Linked DNA regions of Lujinxingia sediminis. Each later gene encodes a partner of the first gene's protein in a complex. Links are inferred from orthologs where the notes say so. Each region holds a gene or a part of one and is shown on either strand. Other genes may lie near its edges.

Region 1 (3,079 bases):
GGCTGGCCGAGGATGTGATCGATGTGAGCTCGCCCTCCGGTGAGCTCGACCACGAAAAGTCCTCCGGCGAGTCGACGGAGCCGACGCAGACGAGAGAGTCATGATGATGGTGGCCGAGGTGGTATCGAGCTTTACGTGGACGCCGTTGACCTTTTATGCGGCTGCGGCGCTGGTTCAGCTCATTGTGATCTTGCTGAGCTTTCGCTTCACCCAGCTCAACCCGGATTATAACACCTTTGCCGGAGCGCTGGTGGTTGCGGTGCCGGTCAATGTGCTGGCGTACTTCACGCGCGATTTTGGGGTGACCGGGGTGCTCATTGTGGGGGCCACGCTCTTCGGCCTGCTGGTGGGGATCGCCCGTGGCGATGTGTTTCGTACTGCGGTGGCCTGGATGCTGTGTCTGGCGACGTACTGGGGGATGGCCAGCTATGTGGTCCCGAAGGCCGACGGCTTGAGCCTGGAGCAGGTCGGCGGGATGCCCAGGGTGCTGGTGCAGGGGGGGCTTGAGGCTGAGCCTTTCACTGAGAGTGATGTCGACAACCTCTCCAAAGGTAAGAGCGACTGAGGGCTGTGCCCGGCTTTGTGTGTGGGGATGCTTGTGCCAACGGGCGCGCCGAAGCGGCGCGCCCGTTGGCGTTTTAAAGATACATGATCCGGGTCAAGGCGGTGTGCCTCAGCGCTGGTGCTGGGCGATGGTGGCGTCGACGTCTTTTTTGAGGGTGTCGAAGTCGACGTGCTCATCAAAGATCACGATCAGAAAGTGATGCAGGCCATGGCGGGTGATGTAGACGCACTCGCTGGCGTCGGCGCTGATCGTGCTGAGATCAGTGAGAGCGGTGGCTTCATTGGCGCCGGCGATCATGGAGCGGGCCTGGCCGCGGGTGGCCAGGGGGTTTCCCTTCTCGTCGATGAGCACGAGTGCTTTGACGCGGTCGTGGCGAAGCAGGGCATCGAGGATCTGAGGAGCGGGTGTGGTCACAGGGGGACTCCAGTGTGGCGTTAGCGGTGGGTGCGGGCCGGGGTACGCTCGGAGTGGCCAAGGGGCATGCTGGACTGAGCGCGGATGGGGTGGCCGATGGCATGGGTCGCACCCTCCAGCTGCAGGTAGTGCTCGGCGATGGGGCCGAGCATCGCCGCATTGTCGGTGCACAGAGAGGGGGGCGCGACAAAAAGCTCAAGGCCTCTGGCCTGACAGGCTTCTGCGGCGCGCTGACGAAGTCTGCTATTGCAGGCCACCCCGCCGGAGAGCACCAGGCGTTTAAGCGTGTGGGTCTCACAGGCGTTGAGGGCCTTGAAGAGAAGTACGTCGACGACAGCTTCCTGGAAGGAGGCGCAGAGGTCGTTGAGCGCCTGGCCTTCGGGAATGCCGTGGGCGTCGATATGCTGCGCAACGGCGGTCTTTAAGCCGGAGAAGGAGAAGTCGAAGTTTTTGCGCGTCCACATCGGTCGCGGAAATTCGATGGCATCGGGGCAGCCGTCTTTTGCAAGGCGGTCGATGGCCACGCCGCCCGGATAGGGCTGACCGAGCATACGCGCGACCTTATCAAAGGCCTCGCCGGCCGCGTCATCGCGGGTGCGGCCTAAGAGCTCGTAGTCGCCCAGACCGTGCACAATGTAGAGGTCGGTGTGCCCCCCGCTGACGATCAGTCCCAGGTAGGGGAAGGTGGGGTTTGCGACCTGGTCGCCTTCGAGAAGCACGGCGGTGAGGTGACCTTCGAGGTGGTTGAGTCCCACCACCGGTTTGTCGAGCGCGAAGGCCAGGGCGCGGGCGGTCTCAATGCCCACAAGCAGGCTTCCGACAAGGCCGGGGCCGCAGGTCACGCCAAACCCCTCAACCTGATCGAGGGTAAGGTTGGCCTCTTCCAGCGCCTCGTTGAGAACCTGGTGGATGTCGCGGATGTGGTTGCGGCTGGCCAACTCCGGGACCACCCCGCCGTAGCGGCGGTGGATGGGAATCTGGCTGGCGACGGCGTTGGCCAGGATCTGGCGGCCGTCCTTAATGAGCGCGACGGAGGTTTCGTCGCAGCTCGATTCGATGGTCATGACAAGCATGGTGTTGCCTGTGGTGCAGAAGAGGTGGCTTAGAACTGGGTCTGAAGAATGCGGCGGACCTCGTCGGCGCTCTGGCCGTCGGGTTGAATCTCCAGAAACTTCTCGTAGGCGCCTTTGGCCTGATCGCGGCGCCCGGCGAGCTGGTAGGCGGTGGCCAACTCCAGGTAGAAGGCGCCGGTGCGCATGCCCAGCCGCTCGGCGCGGGTGAGATGCTCGACGGCCTCGGCGTTGTTGCCATCGTAAAGGGCAGCCTGACCGTGGAGGAAGGCGACCTGGCGATTGTTGGGCGCGCGCTTGCTCAAGTCGCGGGCCAGGGGAAGCGCTTCATCGATTCGCTCGCGCTGGACCATGGTGCGCAGGCGCTGGATGTCTTCGTTGACCGAGGTTTCACGGTCGGGGGCCGGAGTGGTGGCAGCGGCGCGAAGTTCTTGATCTTCGGGGGCCGGGGTGGTTTCGACGGGCGCGGTTTCTTCGGCGTCGGCTTCCCGGGCAGCAGCAGCTTCGGCAGCGGCGGCTTCTTCGGCAGCCTGATCTTCGGGGGAGGGTGCAGCCGCGTCGCTTGCGGAGCGTTCGCTGGCGAGTTCCACGGCGGCGGCTTCGGCCGACATACCTTCGTGGCGAGCGCGGGCCAGGGCCTGATCGAGGTCAAGACCGGTGGGTTCCTCATCTTCAGCGACCTCCTCGCCGACATGAGGCTCAGCCGCTTCGACCGCAGGCTCCTCCGCTTCAGGTTCGGGCTCCTCGGCGCTGGCCACCTCTTCCGGGATTGCGTCGGCCGGTTCCGGACTCGACGACATCTGCATCGCTACAAGCGTGATCGCGACAAGCGCCATGATCGCCGCAGCGATCACCCACACCTTCCAGCTCTTCGACTCCCCGGCGAGCTCCTCGCCGAGGTCGTCGTACTCATGAAGGCTTTCGCCCTTCTGGAAGAACGAGGCCTCCGAGAGCGCGCCGTCCAGCTGAACCCGGGGGCGCGCATCCGCGGTGGGGGCGGCGCCGGTGAGGGTAGAGACGGACTCGTTCT
Region 2 (3,038 bases), on another replicon or contig:
CGAGGGGCATCGCGTTCGCCGGAGAGTTCGCCTGCATGGGGGGGGGCCGCCGGGAGCTCTGGGGGCGGAGGGGTGATGTGGGCCTCGGGAGGCGGGCTTCGGAGATCGGCAGTGATGGCGGCAGGGGCAGGCATTGGCGCGGGTGTCTGTTCGCCCACCAGGGGAGTCTCGGAGTCCCAGTTTTCCAGGAGTGCGGCGACGTCGCCGGCGGTCTTAAAGCGGGTTTCGAGGTTCTTGGCCAGCATGCAATTGATGATGGAGCGGAGTCCGGCGGGGACGTCGAGCTCGGCAGGGACTTTGAAGACCTCGGGGCTGAGCTGTTTGCTGATGATGGTCATGGTGGTGGGACCCGCGGCGGCTTTGCTGCCGGTCAAAAGCTCGAAGGCCACCAGGCCCATGCTGTAGATGTCGCTTGCCGGGCCGATGCCTTCGCCGGTGAGCTGCTCGGGGGCCATGTAGCTGGGTGTGCCGACGATCATGCCGGCCTGGGTGAGATCGCTGGAGGTGAGGTCGGTCTCATCGGCAAGTGGTTTGGCGATACCGAAGTCGAGGACTTTGACGCGGTCGGTCTTGCCGAGGTGTTCGTAGACGAGGATGTTGGCGGGTTTGATGTCGCGGTGGAGGACGCCGTACTGGTGGGCCTCGGCGAGGCTTTCGAGCGCCTGGGTGAGGATGGCGGCGACGCGTTTGGCGGAGAGTGGGCCGGACTCTTTGAGGACGACATCGAGACTTTTTCCGGAGACGAACTCGAAAGCCATGTAGGACATGCCGTTGTCGGCCTGCCCATACTCGTACATTGTGATGGTATGGGGATCGCGCAGTTGAGCGACGAGCTGGGCCTCACGGCGAAAGCGTTTGATCCAGACATCTTCGGCGGCATCGGCGTCGCCAGAACGCGGGGGGGAGAAGGGTTTGAGCACCTTCAAGGCGACGGGGCGACCGAGGTCGAGCTGGGTGGCGCGGTAGACGTGAGCGAAACCACCTACTCCGAGGACGGACTCGATACGGTACTTGCCTTCGAAGATGTCGCCGGGTTGTGGCGGGTTCCAGTCCATGTGACGAGTTCCAAACAGCGGGGCGCCAGCAAAGACGCGACGATCAATGATGTGGGCATATAGAAAACAGTTATCAACCTAACAGGAGGTTGAGGGAGGGGGCAATTTAAGTCTGGCCGGTGAGGCAGGGGTTCGCCGAGGGGAAGGGCGAAGTACGTGCCTCAGGGTTTTGAGGGGAGGCGTGCGTCGGAGGGGCGGATGTAGTTGGGTTCAAGGGTGACCAGGTCGTCGGGGCCGTGGGCCGCGAGGTGTTCGCTGGCGAGACGGGCGACGCCGAGTGCTGAGGGGGTATTGAGAAAGGTTGGGGGGATGTGAAAGGTGGAGAGGTCGCCGAGGTTGCGGAGTGCCGGGTAGGGGGCGATGCCGTCTCCCAGGATCGTGATGGGTGTGGGGAGGTTCAGGGCGCTGAGTTGAGCGGCGAGCTCGTGGGGGGCGTAGGTGTTTTCGGGCAAGAGAGTTGCGAGGGCGTTGTTGCGGGCGATGAAGAGCGCTGCGTAAACCTCGTTTCGTCGTGCGTCGAAGGCGACACAGACGGGGCGCTCAGGGGAGCTGAGGGCGAGGGGGAGCGCAGCGGCGGCGAGGCTGGAGACACCGACGATGGGTTTGTTGTGTGCGCGAGCCAGGGCTTTTGCGCTGGCGAGGGCGACGCGCAGACCTGTGAAACTTCCCGGGCCGAGGCCGACGGCGAAGAGGTCGACCTGGTTGAGGGAGAGTGCCTGGGCTTCGAAGAGGGCTTCGATATTGGCGAGCAGGGCACTGCCGTGGTTGTAGCGTACGCGCTGGGTACGGTTCTCCAGGAGTTGATCGCCGTCGAGGAGGGCAAGGGCCTGAATGCGGGTAGCGGCGTCGATGGCGAGGACGCGTGTCGAAGAAAGTAAAGGGGAAGTCATGGATGCAGCTCAGCGGGATTCGAAGTATTCGACGGCGCGGTGCCAGTTGCGTTCGATGTCGTTCTTGAAGGCCAGGATCATGAGCATGAGGATCATGGTGAAGCCGATGTAAGCGGCGATCTGGCGTGTACGGAAGCTCAAGGGGCCGCGTTTGATAGCCTCAAGTGCGAAGAGCAGGAGTTGACCGCCGTCGAGGACGGGAATGGGGAGGAGGTTGAGGATGGCGAGGTTGATGCTGATGAGGGCCATCATTTCGAGGAAAGGTTCCCATCCTGCGCGCCCGGCTTCTGCGGCGAGTTCGCCGATCATGATGGGCCCGCCGATGGACTTGGTGGAGACGCGGCCTTCTGCGAGGCGGACGAGTCCCAGGGTCATCATGCGGGTGAACTTCCAGGTTTGTGAGAAGGCTTCGGAGGTGCTGTAGACGACGCGGCTGAAGAAGGGGTGTGGGATGTTTTCGGGCTCAACGGAGTTACGGAAGGAGTCCCAGCCGTTGAAGATGCGGTAGCGGACCTGTTCGGTCTGGTCCTGATAGGAGTCGACGTCGGTGGTGAGGGTTGTTTTGAGCTGTTCACCGTCGCGCAGGAAGGCGACCTGGAAGTTTGTGTCGAGGGGGGGCGGATCGTCTCCGGCGTTGTCGCGGTCGACGATGCGCTGGTTGATGGTGTTGTGGATGTGGCTGACCATGAGCGACCAGCTGGAGAACTTGCGGTCGTCGACGGCGAGGATGCGGTCGCCGGGTTTGAGTCCGGCGCGTGCGACGGGACTGTCGGGGTCGACCTGAGCGATGACCATCTCGGAAGGGGTCACGCCGATGTCGTAGGATCCGTCGATGTGTTCGGGTGTAACGGTGACGTTGATAAGGCGTTGCTTGTAGAAGGTGCCGTAATCGACGTGGAGGGGGAAAGGGCGCAGGGCCTGGATCTCAACGGGCTTACCGGCGCTCTCCTGGATGCGTGCTTCGAGTTCGTGGAAGCGTTGTACGGGGTGGCCGTCGACGGCGATAATGTGATCGAAGTAGGCCAGTCCAGCGCGTGCGGCAGGGCCGTCGTGTTCGGTGAGGGCGATGGTCGAGCCAGCGGTGCCCAGGTGC
Region 3 (3,104 bases), on another replicon or contig:
GAAAAGAAGCATCGCCAGCGCGAGAATCACCGTCAGCTCGAACCAACGCCGTCCCGGTGAGACGATCGCCGCCAGTGCGATGCCTAGAAAGAGCGCGATCGTCGCAATCCAGAAGATCAGCCCTGGTTGTACCGTCGTGATCACCACCACCGGGTTCATCGCTCATCCTCGGGACTGGAGTTCTCAGCAGACGTCTGCGCCTGCCGGGAGATATGCTCCAGATTAAAGTAGTTGATCGTAATATGCGCGATCACCGGCCCAAGTACCGATCCGGTATAAAGATACATCAGCCCGAAGAGCGCCCCGAGTCCCAACGCCATATACGTCCAGGGACGGAAGGTCTCGCGCTCTGGACCGATATGAATAAGCCCGAAAACAATGCTCGCAAGCCCAAGCCCCACCCACTCGCCATAGGCCCCCGACCAACCGGCTGTGCTGAAGGCCTGCTGCAAAAAACCGCGAAAAAAAATCTCTTCGGCTACGCCGCTGGTCAACGCCAGAACTTGAATCTGCCCCGGGGACATTGCCCCCAGCATAGCCCCGAACCCAGCTCCGAGCTTACGACCCCAGGTGGTGTACCGCTCCACAAGACGCGATGCGACGACGGCTCCCAGCCCCACTCCCGCGCCCAGTACAGCGTGCATCGCGGTGGTTCCCTGCACCTTCTCAGGCCAGACCAGCAGATTTAAGTCCAGCCACACCACGCCCAGGAGCCAGGCCACGCCCAGCATCCCGCCGTAGAAGATCAGCGCTGCCAGGACCCCGGGTGCGGCACCCGGTTGAGGCTCATCCGGTCGCTGACTCAAAACTCCTCCGACGTCTCTCCCAGAAGGCGATCGGCCCGCGCTTCCAACTCGGGTGAGCGCTCAATGCCGCGGAAACGCACCGTAAGCCCGCTGCACGGGTGTTTACGCCAGTCCAGATGAAAACGCTGGTTGCGTTGCACCCGGAAGTAGTCGTTGAGCTGATCGGCCAGAAATTCGATCACGGCCAGCAAACGATCGCGTGGCGAGGTCGCCGCGATAAAAGCTGCGTCCTGGTCTTGAATGATGGCTGCGCCTTCAAGCTCCAGGGCAAAACGCTTATCGGCGCTGGTAAGTTTGAGACGGCCAAATACAAAGTCGTCTTCTTCCTCCACCTCCAGCGCGATGCGCTCACCGGGGCGAAGGTAGGCGTGGTAGCGGGTGCGAAGGCGGGCCTCGATCTTACGTCGGGCAGGCACCGGCAGCACCACCTCCGCCTGGGGGGTCGGGGTGTCGTTGGGGGTCGCGCTCATGGGGGAAATCCTTCAGGTGATATCGTCGAATTTGGAGCCGACGCGATCGACCAGCGATCCAAACGCTTCACTGGCAAAGATGCGGGCCTGGCGGCCTTCGCCCCGGTGCCCAAGCTCCACGATCACGCCCTGCCCGGGCCAGGCATGGGGGATGCGATCGAGCCACTCCACGCAGACCAACGTCTCGGGGCGGTCGATGTAGTCCCAGTAGGCCAGGGACTCAAGATCATCGACATGCTCAAGCCGGTAGAGATCCATATGCACGAGTTCCGCATCGCGTCCGTACTCCTGAACCAGTGCATAGGTGGGACTTGAGACTTCGTCGGGAGCGATGCTCATGCCTTCGGCCAGCCCCTTGATCAAGGTCGTCTTGCCCGCGCCGAGGTCGCCCACAAGCCCCAGAAACCCCTCACCACGCTCGTGCAACCCACGCCCGAGCGCACGCCCCAGATGCAGCGTTGCCGCCTCGCCGTCGAGCGCGAGCTCGACGCGAGGCACGACAATCAGGCCGGTGTATTCACCCGGATCAAAGCTCGGGCGCTCGCGTGTCGTCATGATGCCACCTGCCCGCTCATTGCACGTAGAGCGGGAACTCCACACCGCGATTGGAGATGGCACCGTGCTCCGGGAACTTCATCGCGCGGAAGCGCTGGATCATGCACTGGCCGACCTCGCGACTCTGGTACTTGCTCTCCTTGATCTGCACGCCCCCGGTGGTGCCGGAGGGACGGATAAAGAACTGCACGGTCAGCCCCTTAAAGGAGCTGTTTCGGTTAAGCTCGGAGCGAATGCAATCGGTCATCGCGTTGAAGTCGCTCATAATGACGCGGTTGATTTCCTGGTCGCTCAGGTGCTTGGCGGAGCCTGAGAAATTGGCCATATCAACATCGGCCTCACGCGGCCCCGACGCTCCGGCAGCCGAGCCCCCGGCGGATGCCCGCTTGCCTCCGGCGCCCCGCACTTTCTTGAGCGTACGCGCGATCTCCTCCTGGCTTGCACGAGGATTGAAGATGCTCTGCAAAAGATCGGAGTCCACCGCGACCGCCTGAAATTCCGAGGGAGGAGGCAAGAAGGTGTAGTCCAGTGAGGCAAATGCCTGTTCCAGCGGCATCGGCTCCGGGTCCGGCTGCTGCAGCCAGAACCAGCCCATCGCTGCCAACACCACCAGGCCAGCCACAATGGACACCACCAGGGCGGCGAGCCCGCCCTTCTTGACCTTGCGCTGAAGCTCGGCCCGGGCCTCGGCCTCGCGCCGCCGGCGCTCCTCGCGTTCGGGGATGTACGCCTTGACCTCGGCGCTAAACGCCTCCATCTCAATAAGCCGACAGCGCTGCTGGGTAAAACGATCGAGCACCAGCGAGTTCTCGTCGATCTCATCGGCGCGAAGCTGCTCAAGGATCTTAATTTCGGTGAAGGGGCCGTAATCCAGGCCGCTCTTCTGCACCAGATAGCGCTCCGCTTCGGCCTCATCGGCCGGCGGCGGGGCGATATCGCCCACATCGAAGAGATCAAAGAGGCTGTCGCCCTCCTCGCTCTCAACCACAGCCGGCTCCACCGGCAGCGCGCCGGGAGGCGCCACGCCGCTCAGGCGTGCACCGGCGTCTCGAGCGATCTCCTCAAGCTCATCGCGGAAATGCTGCGCTGAGGCCGGGCGCTGACGTCGATCTCCGGAGAGACAGGCCGAGACGAGGCTGAAGAGCGCTGGCGGGTATTTGGCCAGCCCGTCGAGGGCCATCTCATGGGCCTGCTTGCGATCGCTGGGAAGCCCGGTGGGATTGAGCAGTTCGGCAGCGATCATGCCCAGGCTGTAGAGGTCGGCGGCCGCGCT

What was found.
Region 2: the proteins of tsaD (region 1) and tsaB are in contact, whole or in part, in a solved structure (PDB 4WQ4), measured with the Escherichia coli proteins. The link is inferred for Lujinxingia sediminis from one-to-one orthologs.
Region 3: the proteins of tsaD (region 1) and tsaE are in contact, whole or in part, in a crystal structure (PDB 6N9A), measured with the Thermotoga maritima proteins. The link is inferred for Lujinxingia sediminis from one-to-one orthologs. Residues at the interface, in WP_004082750.1 of Thermotoga maritima: Cys10, Asp11, Arg49, His50, Leu82, Gly84, Gly135, Gly136, Glu154, Thr155, Leu156, Asp157, Asp158, Ser159, Glu162, Asp165, Lys166, Arg169, Leu170, Tyr175, Lys213, Thr214, Leu217, Tyr218, Gln221, Arg222, Asn324; in WP_004082108.1 of Thermotoga maritima: Leu37, Gly38, Lys46, Lys57, Val59, Lys60, Ser61, Thr63, Phe64, Thr65, Leu66, Met67, Val69, Pro71, Tyr82, Arg83, Leu84, Asp86, Asp88, Phe89, Asp93, Ile128, Asp130, Glu131, Arg134.

Annotation. Positions count from the first base shown.
Region 1 is NZ_SADD01000014.1:122,526-125,604, forward strand. The notes cover bases 27-2,952. They hold tsaD (tRNA (adenosine(37)-N6)-threonylcarbamoyltransferase complex transferase subunit TsaD), read right to left. Parts: upstream 2,053-2,952; coding sequence 1,000-2,052; downstream 27-999. Other genes in these bases: EA187_RS17865 (twin-arginine translocase TatA/TatE family subunit), read left to right, coding at 27-104; EA187_RS17870 (hypothetical protein), read left to right, coding at 101-565; EA187_RS17875 (hypothetical protein), read right to left, coding at 674-979. In the rest of the region: more of EA187_RS17865, read left to right, coding at 1-26.
Region 2 is NZ_SADD01000011.1:147,969-151,006, forward strand. Bases 82-2,966 are described here. They hold tsaB (tRNA (adenosine(37)-N6)-threonylcarbamoyltransferase complex dimerization subunit type 1 TsaB), read right to left. Parts: upstream 1,946-2,966; coding sequence 1,217-1,945; downstream 82-1,216. Other genes in these bases: EA187_RS15745 (serine/threonine-protein kinase), read right to left, coding at 82-1,055; rseP (RIP metalloprotease RseP), read right to left, coding at 1,955-2,966. Also shown: more of EA187_RS15745, read right to left, coding at 1-81; more of rseP, read right to left, coding at 2,967-3,038. UniProt on the Escherichia coli protein: Required for the formation of a threonylcarbamoyl group on adenosine at position 37 (t(6)A37) in tRNAs that read codons beginning with adenine.
Region 3 is NZ_SADD01000001.1:1,150,059-1,153,162, reverse strand. The notes cover bases 61-3,011. They hold tsaE (tRNA (adenosine(37)-N6)-threonylcarbamoyltransferase complex ATPase subunit type 1 TsaE), read right to left. Parts: upstream 1,832-3,011; coding sequence 1,289-1,831; downstream 61-1,288. Other genes in these bases: EA187_RS04715 (protein kinase domain-containing protein), read right to left, coding at 1,848-3,011; EA187_RS04725 (hypothetical protein), read right to left, coding at 803-1,276; EA187_RS04730 (CPBP family intramembrane glutamic endopeptidase), read right to left, coding at 156-806; EA187_RS04735 (hypothetical protein), read right to left, coding at 61-159. Outside these bases: more of EA187_RS04735, read right to left, coding at 1-60; more of EA187_RS04715, read right to left, coding at 3,012-3,104. UniProt on the Escherichia coli protein: Required for the formation of a threonylcarbamoyl group on adenosine at position 37 (t(6)A37) in tRNAs that read codons beginning with adenine.